DNA from 4 places in the Oceanobacillus sp. AG genome. Region 2 is predicted to be linked to each of the others. Evidence: riboswitches for the same ligand, from Rfam matches in the RefSeq annotation. Region 2 holds a riboswitch; each other region holds the start of a gene.

Region 1 (4,952 bases), on a different contig from region 2:
TCAGCCATCCTATCGAGCATACATAATGCGCAAAATGGGAGAATAAAACGAGAGATGATTACTACAATTGCTAGCTTGCTTAAATTGTTTCAGGTTGCGAAAATTAAGTTATAATAAATAGTAATATATGCTTGCATCTCTCATCGAATCAGAGTAAAATTTCTATGTTTAGTACAGAATATCATATCACCTAGGAGAAAAAGCTATGAAAAAGAAAGATTGGACATTGACGCTTCTGCTTACAAATATATTCTTTGTATTTTTAGGAATTGGACTTGTTATACCGGTTCTGCCAACTATTATGAATGAACTCGGCATCAGTGGTACTGTTGTCGGTTATTTAACGGCTGCATTCGCTTTAGCTCAATTGATTTTCTCGCCCTTGGCTGGAAAAGCAGTTGATAAATATGGGCGTAAACGCATGATTGTCATTGGTCTTTTTATCTTCAGTTTTTCCGAGTTTTTATTTGGTCTTGGTAAAACAATTGAAGTATTGTTCGCCTCACGAATTCTCGGAGGAATAAGTGCCGCATTCATCATGCCTGCTGTTACCGCATTTATCGCGGATATTACGACGCTGAAAACGCGGCCTAAAGCACTCGGCTATATGTCAGCGATGATTAGTACCGGATTTATTATCGGACCAGGAATTGGTGGCTTCTTAGCAGAGATTGGTACGCGTGTACCGTTCTTCTCTGCTGCGGCGTGTGGTTTAATTGTTGCTTTCGTTTCGATTTTATCCTTAAAAGAGCCGAAGTCGAAAACAGACGATATGGCTGATATGACCGAAGAACTCGGCAAAAGTGGCTTGAGGAAAGTGTTTATGCCGATGTTTTTCATCGCTTTTATTGTTATTTTAATTTCAACATTCGGTCTTGCCGCGTTTGATTCTTTCTTCAGCCTTTATACTGATCATAAGCACGGATTCACTCCTTCTGACATTGCGATTGCCATTACAGGTGGTGCGATTATCGGAGCGATTTTCCAGGTTGTATTGTTCGATTGGTTAACAAAGTTGATCGGAGAAATCAATATTATTCGCTGGTCGCTCGCCATTTCTGCTATGCTGGTCTTTGCCATGACACTCGCTAATTCTTATTGGCAAGTAATGGCGGTAACCTTCACGGTATTTATTGGGTTTGACCTGATTCGTCCAGCTGTTACCAACTATTTATCAAAAATCGCCGGGAATGAGCAAGGTTTTGTTGGCGGCATGAACTCATTCTTCACGTCCCTTGCTAATGTATTTGGTCCAGTAGTTGGTGGGGTTTTATTTGATATAGATATCAATTATCCGTTTGTTTTCAGCTCGATCGTTATTGTCGTCTGTCTCCTTATCACTATATTTTGGAAGAAACCGGATATTAAAATTGATTAAATACTTTACAAAATACCGAAACATGTATACAATCTGGAATTAGAATAACTGCATATCAAAACATAAGCACTAGGGGAGCTGCGTCATGTGGCTGAGAGGATTAATCCGACCCTTACTACCCGATCTAGATAATACTAGCGTGGGGAAGTGCAGTTTACGAATATTATGTTGTTAAAATTAATGTGTAAACTGCATTCCCCTTAGGAATGCAGTTTTTTTATTATCAATAGGAGGAGATTGGAATGCGTAACAATTGTGGAACTAGTCGTATTGTAGGTTGTCAATTTAGTCTGCACCCGATGAGTGATAATTTTGTTGATATTATTCTATCAACATTAAGTGAGGTTGATACCTCCAAGGTTTGGAAGGAAACGGATGATGTCAGTACGTGTATCCGCGGAAAAATGATCCATGTTTTCGATGTTGCAAAAGCAATCTTCCTACATGCAGCGAATACTGGGGAGCATGTTGCTATGAATGGTACGTTCTCCATCGGCTGTCCTGGTGACACGGAAGCTGACGCGTATATGGATGAAACAGACATACCATTGAACGAAGAAAAAGCGAAAGCGATCCTCCAAATCGCCGGTTGTAAATTTTCCCTTTATCCAATGGGGCATGAAGATTACATGGATAAAATCTATGAACAAATCAATCTATCAAAGCATCGTAATGTCACGGTTACTTCTACACATTATGCAACAAGATTAGACGGAGACGTTCATGATATCTTCAATGCATTACATGAATCCTTTGAACTCGTCCAAGAAAAAGTCTCTCATGTCACCATGACATTTAGCCTTTCCGCCAACAGTCCTACAAAATAAACCTAGGGAGAAGTGAAATGACAAAGCATTGGAAATTAAAAGAAATTGTTCTCATGTCGATATTAGGTGTCGTCTTCGGGATCATTTACTTAGCATTCTTTCTTGTTGGTCAAGGTATTCGTAATATTCTTGCTCCATTTGGTCTCGCACCGTTTGGGTATGAAATTATTTTTGGCATTTGGTTCATTGTTTCCATCGTTGCAGCTTATATCATTCGGAAGCCGGGGGTTGCCTTTACAGCTGAACTTATCGCAGGAGTTACCGAAGTATTATTGGGAACTGCCGCGGGACCCGGACTTATTCTAGCAGCTGCAATTCAAGGCTTAGGAGCAGAGTTTGCCTTCGCAATAACAAAATGGAAGGATTATCGTTTACGCATTTTAATTCTTTCCGGTGTCTTTGCAGCCGTTTTCAGTTTCACTTGGAATTTATTTTCATCCGGAAATATCGCGTTAGCCCCTGCATTACTTATAGCGATGTTAGCTGTTCGCATCATCAGTGGTGCCCTTCTCGCGGGTGTCCTAGGGAAATGGTTGAGTGACAAATTAGCAAAAACTGGGGTCCTTCGCGGCTATGCCTTAGGAAAGGAGATACAGAAAAAACGTGAAAAAGACGCAGCCTAATCCATTACTTTATGTGGACAATTTCTCATTCGGCTATGAAAATTCGGATAAACCATTACTCAATGAACTGCACTTTTCCTTAAGAGATCATGAGACGACCCTCCTTATTGGAGCAAGCGGTTCAGGGAAAAGCAGTCTAGCTCTATGCCTAAATGGGTTATATCCCGATACAGTAGAAGGCATTTCTTCCGGCGACATCTTTCACCGGGGGAAAAATATACAAGACTATCAAAAAGGAGAGCTCAATCAGAAGATCGGGATTGTCTTTCAAGATCCGGAAAGTCAATTTTGCATGATTACCGTAGAGGATGAACTTGCTTTTACATTGGAAAACAGAAAAATTGCCCCTTCCGAAATGCCTGAGCGCATTTCGGAGGTGTTGTCTGCCGTTGGAATGAATGGTTTTCAAAATCGAAAAATCTACGAGTTATCTGGAGGACAAAAGCAGAAACTTGCTCTAGCAGCTGTTCTTTTATTGGAACCGGAACTATTGATCTTAGATGAACCTACAGCAAATTTAGACCCGGTTTCTCGAATAGAATTTATCCAATTAATTAAACAAATTCAAGAAAAACAAAAGCTAGCTGTGTTTATCATTGAACATCAAATCGAGGACTGGCTGGATATTACCGATCGTATGCTTGTTTTAGGAAAACAGGGTACAATCATCGCAGACGGCAATGCAGCATCCATCTTTGCAAATCATCATTCTTTATTAAAAAAAGAAGGAATATTTTTACCAAAGCAGTTTTCTAACGCTGCCGATCCTTACCCGATTCCTGTGAAATCCCCTCCCTCTATCAAGAGAGATGTCCTAATAACGATAGAGCAGATGAGCTTCCATCATAAGAAACAACCCATTTTACAAGAAATAAACTTAAAAATTCATCGGGGAGAATTCGTCGCCATTGTTGGGGAGAATGGAGCTGGAAAATCTACCTTACTGCAATTAATGACTGGGTTATTAACCCCTCAAAAAGGAACTATAAACTTTTACGATAAACCGGTGGAGCAATGGGAGGAAAAAGAGCTGCGAAAAAGAATGGGATATGTCTTTCAAAACCCGGAGCATCAATTCATCACGGACACCGTATACGATGAATTAACATTTGGAATGAAATTGAATGGATGGTCAACAGCTGAATTAAATACCGCTGCAACCACACTTTTAAAGCAGTTCCATTTAGAAAAAAATAAATACAGTAATCCTTTTTCCTTAAGTGGTGGAGAAAAGCGCCGCTTAAGTGTAGCAACGATGCTGGATGAAACACCAGATATTTTATTTTTTGATGAACCGACATTTGGTCAAGATGCAGAGACTACGAGAGAACTGATGTACATGATTGATAGCTTGAGACAAAATGGAACGGCAATCGTCTTCGTCACGCATGATATGGATATCGTGGATACAGTTGATCGGACGATTGTATTATATCAGCAGCATATTCATTACAATGGCGAGCCGGAAAGTCTTTGGAGGCAAGCTGATCTATTGGAAAAAGCGCGATTACGTCCGCCTTACCGGACTCGAGTACTTCATAAAGAAGGTGAAAGCCTTGATCTCGTTCATTAATCCAACAATCAAAGCACTTGCCATCTTCATTCCTGGCATTTTGCTCAGTTTTACGTTTGATGTGTTTACTCCACTCGTTTATTTTTTATTTATCCTTATTGTGACATTCACGATGAGCGATATCCCCTTCATTAAATGGCTCAAGATTTTTAGCCCATTTCTGCTTGTGGCGCTCAGCTTTGCCTGGATGACCATTCTGTATACAAATCAAACCTTTTCCTATGGCGAAGTTTTATTTACCCTTTTCGGAAGCGAAATTACAAGGGGAAGTATTATAACAGGGATTAGTCTCGCCTTACGATCTCTTTGTTTTGTATGCTTGTCGATCCTATTTGCTTTAACGACAAACTCGACCAAATTCATGCTAAGTTTAATGCAGCAATGCAAGGTTTCCCCTAAAATCACATACGGTATTCTGGCTGGCTATCGCTTCTTACCTATGTTTCGGGACGAACTGCAGATTTTAAGGCAAGCTCACCGGATTCGTGGCTTTGGCAGAACGAAAGGGATAAAAGGTAAATGGCAGCAATTCAGGAGATATTCTATTCCAC
Region 2 (4,952 bases):
GAATTAAATCGAACAAAGTATTTACAAGACTTAATAAGTAAAGAGGTCGAAAAGGGTACTTTACCACCAATTACCTTACAGTTTTTCACGCGATTAGTGCAACAAGTCGGCATTGATCCGATACTTCCAGTAATAGACGTAGTGGATGGTAAACCTACACTAACTGGTGCAGCCGCTTTTCGGGCAGACCAGTATGTTGCTAGCATATCAGTAAAAGAATCATTCATGGCTAATTTATTGAGACAGCGTTTGAGAGGAACCCCAATTGATGTAGGCGTCCCTCGTGAAAATTATCTGGACGAGATAATTGCTTATAAAGGAGAACCGTCAGAAATTGAAGATTCGATTTATCTTTCTTTAATGCTTAATACAGGTAAAGGGAAAATAAAAATTGTCGACTCTGATTCGTTAGCGTTTAAGGCAGATATCACAATGAAACTGGAATTATTAGAAACCTCAATCCCAATGGACATTAAATCAGAAGATACTTCTCGGAAATTCGAACGTGATATAGAGAAATACTTTGTAAGAGAATATGAAAACCTATTCGCGAAACTTCAAGAAGTAAACTCAGATGCATTGGGTCTTGGGAGAAAGTATATCACTTCAAGAAAAGGAAGTAAGACGACTAACAAGGAATGGATGGAAAAATATCAAGATGCCAAAATAGAATTTGATATCGATGTGACAATTGTCAACTTTGGGGCGATTGATTAATAAGTGGACAGCTAAACCTTCATGGTTTAGCTGTCCGTCTTTTTATTTAACCGCCTTAAAGAAGAAGGAGTCAACCTTTATTACTATGCTCAAATAAGGAATTCGCACGCTATGTCGGACAGTTTATGCTCGATTTAATGCGTGATAACACCAACTGAAATCATTCCCCGTTTTGCTAACCGAATCCGTGCAATCCATTTATAAGCTTACCGGGTTGGAGAAATTGAGGTGGACAAGTATCCTAGTGAAGCCATAGAGAAAACTGGTTCTTGTCTATACCTTTTTTCAAAACATGTGACATTTATGAAAACTTTTGCTATGCTAGATTCGAACTAAATAATATGAAACTACTAGGGGTGCCCTAACTGGGCTGAGAGGAAAGTGTGTTTCCGACTCTTATCGACCTGATCTGGTTAATGCCAGCGTAGGGAAGTAGTGAGATTGTTCTCATAACTATTTTCTTGTGAAGCCAGGTCTAATCATGACCTGGCTTTTTAATTGGTTGATTTTACCCCTTAAGATTGGAGGTCAAGTATGAATAAAACCCGTCTCATCACGACGATGGCCGTCTTTATCGCAATTGGAACAATCAGCGCACAATTAATCTGGTTTCCTGCCGGTGTAGCCCGCGCTTATCCAGTACAGCATGCGATTAATGTCGTAGCCGCTGTCACCTTGGGACCCGGTCCGGCAGTCATTATTGCTTTCATGATCAGTCTATTACGCAATATGCTCGGACTAGGAACCTTATTAGCCTTCCCAGGTGCAATGGTCGGCGCTTTTCTTGCAGGGTTCCTGTATAAGCAAACCAAGAAGCAATCGCTCGCCGCATTAGGTGAAGGGATTGGCAGTGGGGTTATTGGTGCATTATTTGCAGTGCCATTTGCTTATGTATTTATGGGGACATCGGCCGGTGCATTTGTTTTCATCCCCCCATTCCTTGTAAGCAGTATATCTGGAGCAATTCTTGGACTGCTCGTTGTATCTAAAGTTTACACCAAGGGCTTAATAAAAAATTAAAATGAGTAAGTTGATGAAGGAGAATGTTCAATGAAGAATGTTGCATGTGCTCTAACGATAGCGGGTACGGACCCGAGCGGCGGTGCTGGAATTCACGCCGATCTGAAAACGTTTCAGGAATTGAAAACTTATGGGATGTCGGTTATCACCTCCATCGTGTCCCAAAACACGACAGGTGTTCAAGCTGTTTCCCACGTCTCTCTAGAAATGATCGAACAGCAACTAGACTCGATTATTTCTGATATGCCTATCCATGCATTTAAAACAGGGATGATTGCCAATCAGGATATGATGAAAATGATTTATAATAAAATTAAGCATTTGGATGCACCTTATGTTATGGACCCGGTCATGGTTGCCACAAGCGGTGACACATTGATTGAACGCGATTCCCGTAATTATTTGCGGAAGAATTTGCTCCCTCTTACAACAATTGTAACTCCAAATATTCCAGAAACAGAATATCTAATAGATGAAAAAGTTGAAACCGATGAGGACATGAAGCAGGCTGCCGAAATGCTTGTGAAAAATTTTGGCGCGAAAGCTGCACTAGTTAAAGGCGGTCACCGCGAAGGCGATGCGGTTGATTTCCTTTATGATGGTTCAAGGATCCATAGCTTTTCGGCTCCCCGAATAAATACAAATAATACACATGGTACAGGTTGTACGTATGCAGCAGCGATAACTGCTAATCTAAGCCAAGGCCTCCCTCTTAACATTGCGGTTAAACAGGCAAAACATTATGTAACGCTCGCGATCAAGTATTCTTTGGACTTAGGAGCTGGTAGCGGACCGACAAATCATTGGGCACCGCGTATCCATACAAATAATTTAACGACAACTGAGGTGGAGTAACGATGTCATCATTTAATCCATTAAGCTTAAGGAAATATTTCATTATGGGAAGTCAAAATGTTAAAGGTAATCCCGTTGCTGTTCTGGAGCAAGCTATACAAGCTGGAATTACAATTTTCCAATTTCGGGAAAAAGGCCCAGGCTCCCTTTCAGGAGATAGTAAAATTAAGTTAGGAAAAGAATTGCGGACAGTTTGTAGCGTACATCAAATTCCATTTATTGTTAATGATGATGTAGAATTAGTAGACAAATTAGATGCAGATGGGATACATGTCGGGCAAGATGATCAATCGGTGAAAGAATTACGGGAGATGTTTCCTAATAAAATCATTGGATTATCTGTTTCAAATCAGGACGAATTAAATAATAGTGCGCTAGAATATATTGATTATATAGGTGCTGGTCCAGTGTTCCTTACTACAACGAAAGTGGATGCAAAATCTAGTGTCGGGTTGGATTGGATCCGTTTCTTGCGTGCAGAATTCCCTGAGTTTCCGATAGTCGGAATCGGTGGGATTAATACAACAAATGCGAGCTCAGTATTAAAAGCTGGAGCTGATGGTGTTTCTTTCATATCCGCTGTAACGAGAGCAGAAGATATAAAAGAAGCAGTAAGTAAATTATAATATTCTTATTTTTTGTTCGCTATGGCAAATAACAGACAGGAAATTATGGACGGTGTATACAATGGAATCTGCTCCAGCGCTTTATATTCACCACAAGAGTGCCTTCTGGGCGTTGATAAAATACGTAAAAGATTTAACAATCGATACGCAAGGCATCTACCTTATATCAAAGAATAAGCATAGAAAACAGCCTCATACATTTTTGTACGAGGCTGTATTTTTATTTATTTTTTGGAAGCAATCGGTCATCAACCGGAATCTCCGGTCTTATATCTAAGAGCATAGAGATGAATTGATCCCTATTTTCCGGCGATATAGCAACTACGTCAAGTTTACTACAAGATATTTGTATTCGTTTTAAGGATAGTGCCGGAGAGTTAAGCGGCATTTTTGACAAAGCAATTAATTTAATGTCCGGGATATGAACAGTCTGCCGAATCGGGCCATAATAGATTTTTATCTTGTCCCCTTCTATTTTATATCCAGTCCGGAACCAGAACCAGAGTAGAAATGCAGCTAATCCGAACATAATGAACATGGTTGTAACCTGCCCTTTTAAGAGTGGAAATAATATCCCAAGTAGCGAAATTATCCAGACGATGCCAGTTATCCACTTGTCTCTTATGGATGGAAAATACATAGACTTCCTCCTATTTGGCACTTATTGCGAGCATCCGGTCTAAATTTTTAAATTCGAGCGATTCCAGTTTCGGTTCAATCTTTGTTCGATCAAATCTTTTCTGTGCCGTTTCCAGCTCACAAGAGACGGGTACATCACATTTAATTTCAGCAAGTTCCCTTGAAATGTGAAGCATCTCAAGATCGGTTTCTAATTTGGTACGGATCCCTTTTGTTAATTGATCCGTATTAGCTAGAAGTCCTTCAATGGATTGATACTCTTTAATTAATCGAAGCGCCGTTTTTTCCCCTATTCCTTTTACACCTGGGTAATTATCTGCGCTATCTCCCATTAATGCTTTCATATCAACGACTTGGTGTGGATATATCCCTTTTTTCTCAAAGAAGTTTTCTCTTGTAAACAATTCATAGTTCCCTTGTCCTTTTCTCATGATTGAGACGTGTATATTCTCATCAACTAGCTGAAGCATATCCTGATCTCCTGTTAGAACAATAACCTCGTGATCTGCTTGAAATAGACGAGCAAGCGTACCAATACAGTCATCTGCCTCATAATTTTCTAGACCGACATTTGGAATATTGAAAGCTTCGACGACTTCTTTAATTAAGTCAAATTGTGGTACAAGCTCTTCCGGGGGTGCTCCACGGTTTGCTTTATAATCTGGATAAATTTCATTACGGAACGTTTTGCTCCCCATGTCCCAGCAACAAATTACGTGGCTCGGTTCATACATGTCAACTGCATCAAGGAAATACCGTAAAAATTGATAAATTCCATTTGTTGGTATTCCTTCACTTGTTTTCATAAAGTTTCCTCGGAAGGCAGTAGCGAAAAATCCTCTAAATAACAATGCCATTCCGTCTACTAATAAAATCTTATTCTTTTCCATTTATATATCTACTCCTACCTTTTCTTCCATTATGAGTTTTTCCAACTGTTCTAGTGTTTCACCTAATCTTGGAAGTTCTGCTGGTGCTGCTAATATCGTGAAGTAATTAGAAACTTGTTGCTCCAGTCGTTGGATGGTTGACTCTTTCATCACCTTGATTAGTTCTTGCCACTGCTCTTTGTAACCTGAAACCATCCTCTCTTGA
Region 3 (4,952 bases), on a different contig from region 2:
AAAATTAGGATGAATAGATGGATATCCATAACCTTTTAACTCCTTTCTTAGAAATGCTCTTTTATAAAACCTTTCTATAACAGTATTTTAACATGATTATTCCTATCTTTATACGAGTTTATAATTAATACTTTTCGCATGGCTGGAAGGCAATCGGCGGGTAGGTTATTATCTGAAGGCTGTCTTCCTTTAAAAAGAGTAAAATATTTTCTCCGCTTGAATACATTAAAGAAGGAAAAGATATTTGGAGGTGTACTCATTATGTCATCACCACAAGAATCAAAATCAACAAACTCATCAAATGAGATAATATCTTTAGAAGAACTTTCCTTTGTTTCAGCCATGTTCTTTGTTATCGGTGCAATGATTTCCTTTTATGTTGCTTATAAAAGACTTAAAGATTCGTCTTTAGGTGGACCGCCGATATTGCAACCCGTGCCATAAAGTGAAACTCATTCAGTGGGGATATCCTTACCTCTCCCACTGAATGTTAGTTGAACAGAATCAGGGATTTACGGACTGTATATCCCAACCTTCACATATTGGGTTTCCCTCGTGTTTAGAAGTGGGAATATAACCTTGGGAGTTAAACAAAGCGATCGATGTATCGCAGGACTATCGCATGATATTTTCCAGGAACGGATTAATACAGAGAACTTGACAATCGAAACCGTGGCAGAAAAGATTGCTTTGAAATCTGAAATCCAACTAATCACCGATAAACGGGGGAAATTCAAGAGAAAGCTAGACAGGTTAAAAATACAACTTAGTCATATCCGATGGTTTTAAGAGAATTTATAGGCGCAATCATTGAAACCAAACACTCACTTCCGCCGTAAAACTACAAGTGAGTGTTTTTCATATTAACCTAAACCAATTCCAAAAGGGGAGAGCCACCAAATGACCTTTCTAATCCAACATCAATGGGAAATTTTTATCGCTGCAGAAATACTGTCCTTTATCTCATTAATTCTATTCGGGGTCATCCGCTATTTTTTCAACAAACGGAATTTAAGTCTTATCTTTCTGCTGTCTTTTCTCGGCTTATTTATCGTTGAGGGAGTGCTTGCTCTCCTTATTTACCGGGAAACAGGCGAGATTTCGATGTTTCAAATTGTTATTTTGATTTTTATTTTGTATGCGTGCACTTTTGGCATCAATGATTTCCGGAAGTTGGACCGTTGGATGCGCTTGAAGATTGGTAATTTGCGCGGTATCGACTTACTTACTGAAAGGGATAAAGAAATCATCAGGAGACAAAAAGACCCGAAATATATTGCCAAAATCAATCGATACAGCTCCATTTTCCATTTACTTATATTCGCAGCCGTCCAGATTGTTTTCTGGAGCTATGGAATAAAGGATCTCAATCAGGCGATGAATTACCTGACTGATCTTTCGTGGATTGGTGATGACAATTACTTGGCATCACCTTATGCAAATGAAATGATGTATAACATTTCAATGGTTTGGGGGATTGTTTTTATTATTGATTTCATTTATTCGTGGTCTTACACCATTTTTCCGAGCAAGTCTTAAGCGGGAAGTGGGGTATTTAGGAATCTTAACATCCTGACGTTGATAGCTCCTCTTAGGCGAAATGAGCTGGTCAATAGGGATTGATAACCTTCTATATGTCCGGAATACTGTCATGTTGCTCACGGAATTTGTATTTTCGATATTCTGAATGCATAGTCACCTGAGAAAAAGGATTCATCTCGTTTTCCGACCCAAATTTCATGTCAAAAATAGGGATTTGTCTAGTGCGGTTTCCTGTACTCTGCCATAGGCTGTAGGGAAGGGAAAGAACAGGATAAAATTTTTCTTGAAAAGGAGCATATACATGCATGGATTTGTAAATCATGTACCGATGCATCATTCGCCATTACCATATCCAGAAATGCACCGGGCTCGTCCGCCGGGTCCGTTTGGGCCAGGTGGCGGTATTGATCCGCTTGCAGCTGGATTAATAGGAGCAGGACTAGGATTTTTAGGTGGCAGTTTAATCGCTGGAGGACCAGGTTTTGGCTTTGGACCGGGATACGGTCCTGGGTTCGGTCCAGGGGCCGGATTTGGTTACGGTCTTGGCTTCGGACCCGGCCCGGGATTTTGGCAGTACGGTCCCGGATTCGTGCCATATGGTGGTTTTTAATATAAAAGAAAGGGTTTGGGTGCACGCACGCAAACCCTTTCTTTTATATTAAAAATAAGATAGACTAGTCATAAAGAATAGATATTTTTCCACTAGGGGTGCCAGTCGGCTGAGATAAGACTTTTTCTTAATCCCTTTGAACCTGATCTAGTTCATACTAGCGTAGGAAAGTGGAGTTGGTATACATACTTAAATTGTATTAATAACCACTCCAATTCCCGGGGTGGTTTTTCTTTTTTAAAAACTACCTCGCCCTTAATCTATTTCAATTTACTAAAAAGGAGGAAGTTTACATGAACTATATTGCTAAAATTCGAGAAAAAAGTCCGTTTATCTATAACATCACGAATGAGGTTGCGACAAATTTTGCGGCAAATGGTTTAATTGCGATTGGTGCGTCTCCAGCCATGTCGAATACACCAAAAGAGGCGGAGGAGAATGCGAGTCATGCGGATGCTGTCGTATTGAATCTCGGAACTTTAACCGAGGATCGGGCCGAGGCGATGCTGCTTGCTGGCCTTAAAGCGAATGAAAAAGGAATTCCAGTCATTCTTGATCCCATCGCAGCAGGGGGAACAAAATTCCGTACGAAAGTGATTAATGAATTATTGGAAAAGGTGAAATTCGCTGCTATCCGAGCGAATGCTGGGGAAATTTCCGTACTTGGCGGAGCGCTTGATATTATGAAAAGCCCTGACTCTACGGTTGAATCGATTGATCCGAAAATTGCTCAAACAGTAGCGAAAGAATATGATACGGTTGTTATTGCAACAGGGAAAACAGACGTCATTACAGACGGAACGCGCATGAGTCTTTGTAATAATGGGCATACCATGCTACAAAATATTACGGCAAGCGGGTGCCTGCTTTCGTCTCTCGTTGGGCCTTATTTAAGTGTTGCCGAAGACTTGTATGAGGCAAGTGTGGAAGTGACTGCAGCTTACGGGATAACTGCGGAACTTGCGATGAAAAAGGCGGAAGGGCCGGGCACGTTCATCCCTGCTTTACTTGATCAGCTTTATCTGCTTGATCAGGAGACGGTGAATACGTATAAAAAGCTACAAGAGATTTAGAATGAATACAACAAACGGGAACATAGCTCTACTTCTAGTCGATTTACAAAATGATTTTTGCCATCCGGAAGGCACTGCAGGTAAACGCGGGAAAGATATTCATGCTTTTTATGAAAAAATGAAACAGATGAAGGATTTGCTAGAAGCAGCACGAGAATGTGAGATTCCAGTGATTCATGTGATCTCGGAACATAGTGCTTGGACGGAATCCCCTTCTGCAAATGAACGATTTGGCCGAAGCAATCAGAAAAGTAATTTATCCTACTGTGAACCTGGAAGCTGGGGAGCGGAAATTCATGAGTATTTCACTCCGCTTCCAGGAGAAAAAGTTGTCGTAAAACATCGGTATAGCGCGTTTGTCCATACAAATCTTGAGCTTTTATTACGCTCAAATGGTATAAGACACCTTACGATTATTGGAGCTTACACGAATGTGTGTATTGACACGACTGCTCGTGATGCTTCTATGAGAGATTTTTTCGTAACGGTTCCCTCTAATTGTGTCGTCTCGGATAATGAAAAACTACATCACGACGCATTAGAGTTACTCCAAGGAACATTTGCAGAAGTTGTTCACGCAGTGGAAGTAAAAAAACAATGGAAAGGGGAAATATAATTGAAAGAAATTCTATTTATCGAAGCAGGAATGGGAATTGATCTCCACGGCCAGGACATAAATGTAGCTGCCGAACGTGCGATTATGGATGCTATCCATTATAATTCCATGCCAGGAATAAGGAAAATGCTGCCAAGTCAAGACTTGAACAATATGCGGGTGAACGTTAAGCTCGCTGTGCCAAAAGACGAGGAAAAGCTTGACCATGAAAAAATTAAAAGTTTGCTTCCTTATGGAACGGTAACGGTAGAAACCGTTGCTGGAGGTATGGCGACAACGAGCGGTATTTTCCTTGAAGATCAACAGGATGAAAATGATTTAATGTATATTGTGAATGCAGTCGTTGAGGTTGGGTATTAATGAAATGACATTTAGTTTAGTTGGTAAATCAAATAAGTATGATGATGGGTGGGCTTTTAGTAGGCAGTCAATCGTCCGTCAACGCCTCACTGGGTCGGAGAATTGGGACGATTGAAGGTGCACTCATCTCTTTTCTGACTGGTACAGGTTTGCTTGCGATACTGGTGCTTTTCTTTGGACAGGGAAATTTATATATAAGGGGAATGTCCGGGCGAGGAAGCTCGAGCAGTCCGGAAAAAAGGCATGTTAAAATGAGGCACTTAGGGAAAGTCTAAGTACCTCATCGCTATTTCTCCTCTACATCAACCAAATAAATCTTCTCTTCAAACCCGCCATATTCCTCTGCCTTTTTGGCCCGACGTTTTTCTACCTCTTCCATCGTGGTGTCGTGGATACCGACAAGGGCCTGCATGACTTCGAGGATATCGGCAAGTTCCTCTAATGCATCTTCGTCATTTGCTGCATCTTGATATTCCATCACTTCTTCATTCAGTTTCTTTTTTAGCTCCATAATATAACGATCCTGGTTAAGGGTTTCGGTATTGAAGGCTTGACCGTTTTGTTCCAATATTGCCGGAATACCGTCGCGGACAAGTTTATTATACGTCGTCACTTAGGAAACACTCCTTTTTCATTGTTGTCGAATATATGGGGAACCGAAATTACCTATATTCAATCGTTCCCTAAATACCGACAAGAAAAACGTTCGCTCTCAATTTAACGATAATGTTTCTTACTGACCGTGAATGCA
Region 4 (4,952 bases), on a different contig from region 2:
TTAGTTATTTCACTATTACTTATTATAACGACGGTTATAATAAGCATGGGCATCGGTTCATCCAGCTTAACCTTTGACCGACTCATTCAGACGCTTCTCGGATCTGGCAGTAGAAATGAGGAATTCATCTTATATTCGATTCGCTTGCCACGGATATTGATTACCCTTCTAGCTGGGATGGCACTCGCTCTGTCTGGATCAATCCTGCAAGGAATTACGAGAAATGATTTGGCTGATCCTGGTATTATCGGAATTAATTCCGGTGCGGGAGTCGCCATTGCCGTTTTCTTTTTATTTTTTCCGATTGAAGCTGGACGCTTTGTTTATATGATTCCAGTTGTTGGATTTCTCGGCGCATTTATCACTGGTTTCCTTATTTATCTATTTGCTTATAGTAAAAAAAGTGGCTTGCAGCCTGTAAATCTCGTGCTCATCGGAATCGGATTTTCTGCGGCACTGTCAGGTGCGATGATTGTGATTATTTCCTCTGCCGAGCGGGAGAAAGTAGATTTTATCGCCAAATGGATCGCAGGGAATATCTGGGGAACCGACTGGCCATTTATTGTGGCTCTCCTTCCCTGGCTTGTCGTTTTGATTCCATTTACTTTATATAAAGCGAACCGGTTGAACCTGCTTGGGTTAAGTGAACCTGTTGCAGTTGGTGTTGGGGTTTCCATTGAGAGAGAACGCGTCACGCTACTTTTAACAGCTGTTGCATTAGCAGCTGCTGCCGTTTCTGTCACAGGGGGGATCAGCTTTATCGGACTGATTGCACCACATCTTGCGAAATCCCTAGTCGGACCGAGGAATCAATTGTTTATCCCGGTTGCGATTTTACTTGGTGGCTGGTTGCTGTTGGTTGCGGATACAGTTGGAAGAAATTTGATTGATACAACGATTCCGGCTGGAATTATGGTTGCTTTGATTGGTGCGCCATATTTTGTTTATTTGTTGGTGAGGGATTGAGGATGAAACGATTAAAATAAAAAATGGCTGCAAATGGATAACGATTTGCAGTCATTTCATCTTCAATTATTCCACACCAGGATGATTCCCGGAAAAACCCAAACAGTATGATGAAGATATAAACTCCAATGATTATAATGAGGAACATATAAGAGATAACGAACCGATCCGATTTTTATCGATTTCAGTTAGAAGACTTAGAGAAAGAAACATCCGTAATTAGAAGGATTGCACCTGTTGCACAACCTCCTTATAAATCTTTACTTTTGGAAAAAACTGACTTCTATATTATCTATATGTCTGACTAAATAGCAAAACAGCATCGGATTTTAACTACCAATGCTGTTTTAATTATTTATATTTGGAACTATGAACGAGTCTAGCATAGATGACTAGATACTCACACTTCAAAAAGATTTAACATAGTAGTCCGTAATAATGGGAAATGCAAGAAGTGCACGAACGAAATTGTCACAATCCCAGATCAGTTAATATACTCTCCATTTTTTCACTTCTGCAAAAATATGAAATTCACCCATTAGATATTTCAATTCGCTTTTAGAACCTTATATGAGACTGTTTCACGAATTTAGAGCTGTTTTATCTAATAGAACCCTGCTATAAGACAGATTCAAATCCTTTAAGTCTCATAATTCATAACTGCTGAGCATACCACTTTTTCATTGATGGACATCGTTCCTTTTACGATTTTGTTTTCCTTTGATTCGTCCACTCATAGATAAATTGAATCATTGTTTTCGTAAATTGAAGAAGTTGTTGAATAGAAACCTCCTCATTGACCGCATGTGCATGCCTGAACTCACCCGGTCCATAAATCGCTGCCGGTATCCCCATATGCCCAAACCATCCTCCATCGGTAACAGAAGGGGAAACATCGATGACCACCTTACTATCGTGTACCATTTCATGAGACGCGGCTAGCGCATGAACCGCAGTATAATTCTTATCGACTTCTAATGATGGGAAGATTTCCCCGCGTTCTTCAATCATCGAAGTTCCACCCCATTCAAAAGTAGGCGGATGATGGCACAACCAAGGATCTGCTTTGGCAATGCGAAGAATATAGTCTTCTATTTCTTTACTCACTTGTTCATGCGTCTCATTCGGATAATAATGCACCGTGATCCATAAACGACACTCATCAGCAATAAATGCCGCATGGCGTCCCCCTTCAATTACAGCAGGATTAATCGTATTCGTTCCCGCCGGATATCCTTCATACTGTTTCGTTACAGCCCAATAGCGCTCCAGCTCTTGTAAGCCTTCTATAACTTTCATCATCTTTTCAATTGCACTCGCTTCAGGCAGACCACCGCCAGCATGTATCATGTTCCTTCTCATCGCATCATGAAACGTACGCGGATTTTTTACCGTAATCCACCCAGTTATTACACCGCCTTGACCTTGGATATGTAAATCACTCGTATCTACTACAAGCGCAAAGTCTGCATTATACCCTCGCTCGCAACATTGCAACGTACCCGCCTCACCAACTTCTTCACCTATAACAGATTGGAAAATCAGATCTCCTGGCAATTCGATATCCGCTTCATTCAATAGTTTCGTTGCGAATAATGCACTAGCAAGCCCGCCCTTCATATCAGCGGCTCCTCGACCAATAATCCGATCTTCTTCGATAATCGGCTCGAATGGATTCGTTTTCCACACTTCATCTTCACGAGCCTCAGCTACATCAATATGACCATTGATGATGAGACTATTATGTGTAGTAGATTTTATTCCCTTTTTCACACCAACAACATTCGGGTCATTTGGATACACGTCCCACATGTCGATTTCAAAGCCCATTCGATGTAAATAATCAGCGATAAAATTCTGTGCATCTTTCGTATTCCGAGCAGGAGGCGCAGATGTATTATATTCAATGAGCTTTGATAATAAATCAATTAATTCCATTTTTCTTGCGTCGACTTGCTTTAATAAGTGTTCAACCGTTATATCCATTAGATAACTCCCTCTCTAATTTATTTTAATAGACAACTAGTCATTCACCTCCCTAAACAAAAAAACCACTCCTAGAAAATAGAAGTGGTTAGAATAAGACACAAATTAGTTACATGAAAAAACATGTTCTTCAATCTGTTCTATTCACCGCTTCCTTACGCTAGTTCAAACTAGATCAAGTTCAAGGGTTGAGGATTACCTCTCTCAGTTTTTCAGTAAAACACCCCTAGTGGTGATTAAATATGAGTTTTTCAGACATTAAGTTTAGTATGTCATATTGATTGTTAAACTGCAACCTCTGTTTGATGTACTCTCTTCTATTTTGATTTCTTATGATAAAACGAAATGTATGCAGGACTATTTAGCTCATTTTTTATCATAATTAATTATCATTAATTAAAAATAAAATTTCAGTTATACTAAAAAAAAGATTCGACGGTAAGTAAGAAAAACCCTCTAATACAGGCATATTCAAGTGTCTTATTAGGGGGTTTTATTTAGATTACATATATAGCGTCATCATGTTGAAATTACTCTTCAAAAAAAGAAAACAGCTTAAAGTGTATGTCAGCAACATTATATTTGCATCTATAAACAAACATGTCTATTTTAGTTATAAAAGTATCCCCTTGTCCGGTTTTTGGTTTTACTTAACTAGCATTGAGCTACCATAATGACTCGCGGGCAAACGATCAGATATGGTACCTCAAATTCAAAAACTAATGATGAAAGCGCTAATCGGAGCTACATTAGCAAATCTTCTGAACGGCGCCATTGTTGCAATGCTTATTTTCTAATAAATCTATACTTGAATACCAGAAAGAATATTATTTAGGATGTTTGCTTCAAGCGAATAACAATGATTGATGTATGTTTGTTTGAATGATATCCTATTTAATATTGGAATATAGATTGAAAGAAGGTCTTTCATGAAGAATACAGATCATGCTATCAATAAAGGTCCTTTTAATTTACAGAACCTTATTTTAACAATTGGAATTATATTCGTAGCTTTTAACTTACGGCCTGCTATTACGTCAATCGGTCCTTTAATTCGTTTAATCAGAGATGACGTTGATATTACGAATGGAACGGCAGGGTTATTGACAAGCTTACCCCTGATTACATTTGCCATTGTATCACCAATTGTTCCAAAGTTATCTAGAAAATTAACAAGCGAAATTGCATTAATCATTGGTTTACTTTTAATCATTATCGGTATTCTAATTCGCTCTTTCGCAATTCTTACCCCGTTATTGCTAGGAACACTTATTATTGGTTCGGGTATTGCAATATGTAATGTCTTATTACCAGGAATAATTAAGGATAATTTCCCGTTGAAGGTTGCACTCATGACAGGTGTTTACTCAACAGCTATGAATATATTTGCAGCCTCTGCTTCAGGGTTAAGTTATCCATTTACAAAAATGTTAAATGGAAATTGGCAATTATCTCTGCAAATCTGGATGATACCTGCAATCCTAGCTGTCCTTATTTGGATATATATAACAAGAAAAAATACAGTAAACAATGAAGGAAAACAGATACAACTAGAAAGTAATAATTCGGCTAATAATCGAATGTGGGGTTCCGCCTTGGCATGGCAGGTTGCAACCCTTTTAGGCTTACAATCATTCTTATTTTATGTGACGATATCTTGGTTGCCTGAAATGTTGATTTCAAATGGTGTAAGTTTAACGACAGCTGGTTGGCTCCTATCTTTCGCACAGATTATTGGGCTTCCCGCTAGCTTTTTAGTACCGACCTTTGCCGGTAAAGTGAGATCCCAAAGCCTTATTGCTGTATCGATGGGATTATCAGCTTTCTTTGGTTATAGCGGTCTTCTGCTAGGGAGCTCGATGCCTATATTGATTATAAGTATTACATTAATTGGCATCACGTTAAATGGTGGGTTCGCATTAGCTTTAACTCTACTAGGCTTACGTGCAAAAACCTCTGAACAAGCCTCAGAGTTATCGGGTATGGCCCAGTCGATTGGA

The links. A riboswitch is a leader RNA that binds a small molecule or an ion and turns the genes downstream of it on or off. The one in region 2 is predicted to bind thiamine pyrophosphate.
Region 1: it holds a riboswitch for thiamine pyrophosphate, as region 2 does, so the genes downstream of both, GN217_RS12700 (YkoF family thiamine/hydroxymethylpyrimidine-binding protein) here and thiW (energy coupling factor transporter S component ThiW) in region 2, are expected to answer to the same signal.
Region 3: it holds a riboswitch for thiamine pyrophosphate, as region 2 does, so the genes downstream of both, thiM (hydroxyethylthiazole kinase) here and thiW (energy coupling factor transporter S component ThiW) in region 2, are expected to answer to the same signal.
Region 4: it holds a riboswitch for thiamine pyrophosphate, as region 2 does, so the genes downstream of both, GN217_RS14300 (acetylornithine deacetylase) here and thiW (energy coupling factor transporter S component ThiW) in region 2, are expected to answer to the same signal.

Annotation. Positions count from the first base shown of each region.
Region 1 is NZ_WOWT01000023.1:399-5,350, reverse strand. Features, by position in the region: gene norA (multidrug efflux MFS transporter NorA) at 206-1,378, shown strand; TPP riboswitch at 1,440-1,541, shown strand; gene GN217_RS12700 (YkoF family thiamine/hydroxymethylpyrimidine-binding protein) at 1,621-2,205, shown strand; gene GN217_RS12695 (ECF transporter S component) at 2,223-2,828, shown strand; gene GN217_RS12690 (ABC transporter ATP-binding protein) at 2,809-4,401, shown strand; gene GN217_RS12685 (energy-coupling factor transporter transmembrane component T family protein) at 4,385-4,952, shown strand, end outside.
Region 2 is NZ_WOWT01000015.1:73,326-78,277, reverse strand. Features, by position in the region: gene GN217_RS09745 (Ger(x)C family spore germination protein) at 1-717, shown strand, start outside; TPP riboswitch at 1,060-1,165, shown strand; gene thiW (energy coupling factor transporter S component ThiW) at 1,252-1,737, shown strand; gene thiD (bifunctional hydroxymethylpyrimidine kinase/phosphomethylpyrimidine kinase) at 1,768-2,592, shown strand; gene thiE (thiamine phosphate synthase) at 2,595-3,218, shown strand; gene GN217_RS09725 (PH domain-containing protein) at 3,439-3,858, opposite strand; gene GN217_RS09720 (5'-3' exonuclease) at 3,869-4,747, opposite strand; gene GN217_RS09715 (dynamin family protein) at 4,748-4,952, opposite strand, start outside.
Region 3 is NZ_WOWT01000012.1:26,078-31,029, forward strand. Features, by position in the region: gene GN217_RS18930 (HXXEE domain-containing protein) at 1-29, opposite strand, end outside; gene GN217_RS07970 (hypothetical protein) at 262-444, shown strand; gene GN217_RS07975 (hypothetical protein) at 580-789, shown strand; gene GN217_RS07980 (hypothetical protein) at 901-1,539, shown strand; gene GN217_RS07985 (hypothetical protein) at 1,844-2,152, shown strand; TPP riboswitch at 2,237-2,338, shown strand; gene thiM (hydroxyethylthiazole kinase) at 2,446-3,225, shown strand; gene GN217_RS07995 (cysteine hydrolase family protein) at 3,227-3,841, shown strand; gene GN217_RS08000 (Lin0512 family protein) at 3,842-4,201, shown strand; gene GN217_RS08005 (DMT family transporter) at 4,240-4,476, shown strand; gene GN217_RS08010 (nucleoside triphosphate pyrophosphohydrolase) at 4,488-4,814, opposite strand; gene menC (o-succinylbenzoate synthase) at 4,919-4,952, opposite strand, start outside.
Region 4 is NZ_WOWT01000027.1:44,506-49,457, reverse strand. Features, by position in the region: gene GN217_RS14305 (FecCD family ABC transporter permease) at 1-966, shown strand, start outside; gene GN217_RS14300 (acetylornithine deacetylase) at 1,669-2,952, opposite strand; TPP riboswitch at 3,088-3,190, opposite strand; gene GN217_RS14295 (CynX/NimT family MFS transporter) at 3,882-4,952, shown strand, end outside.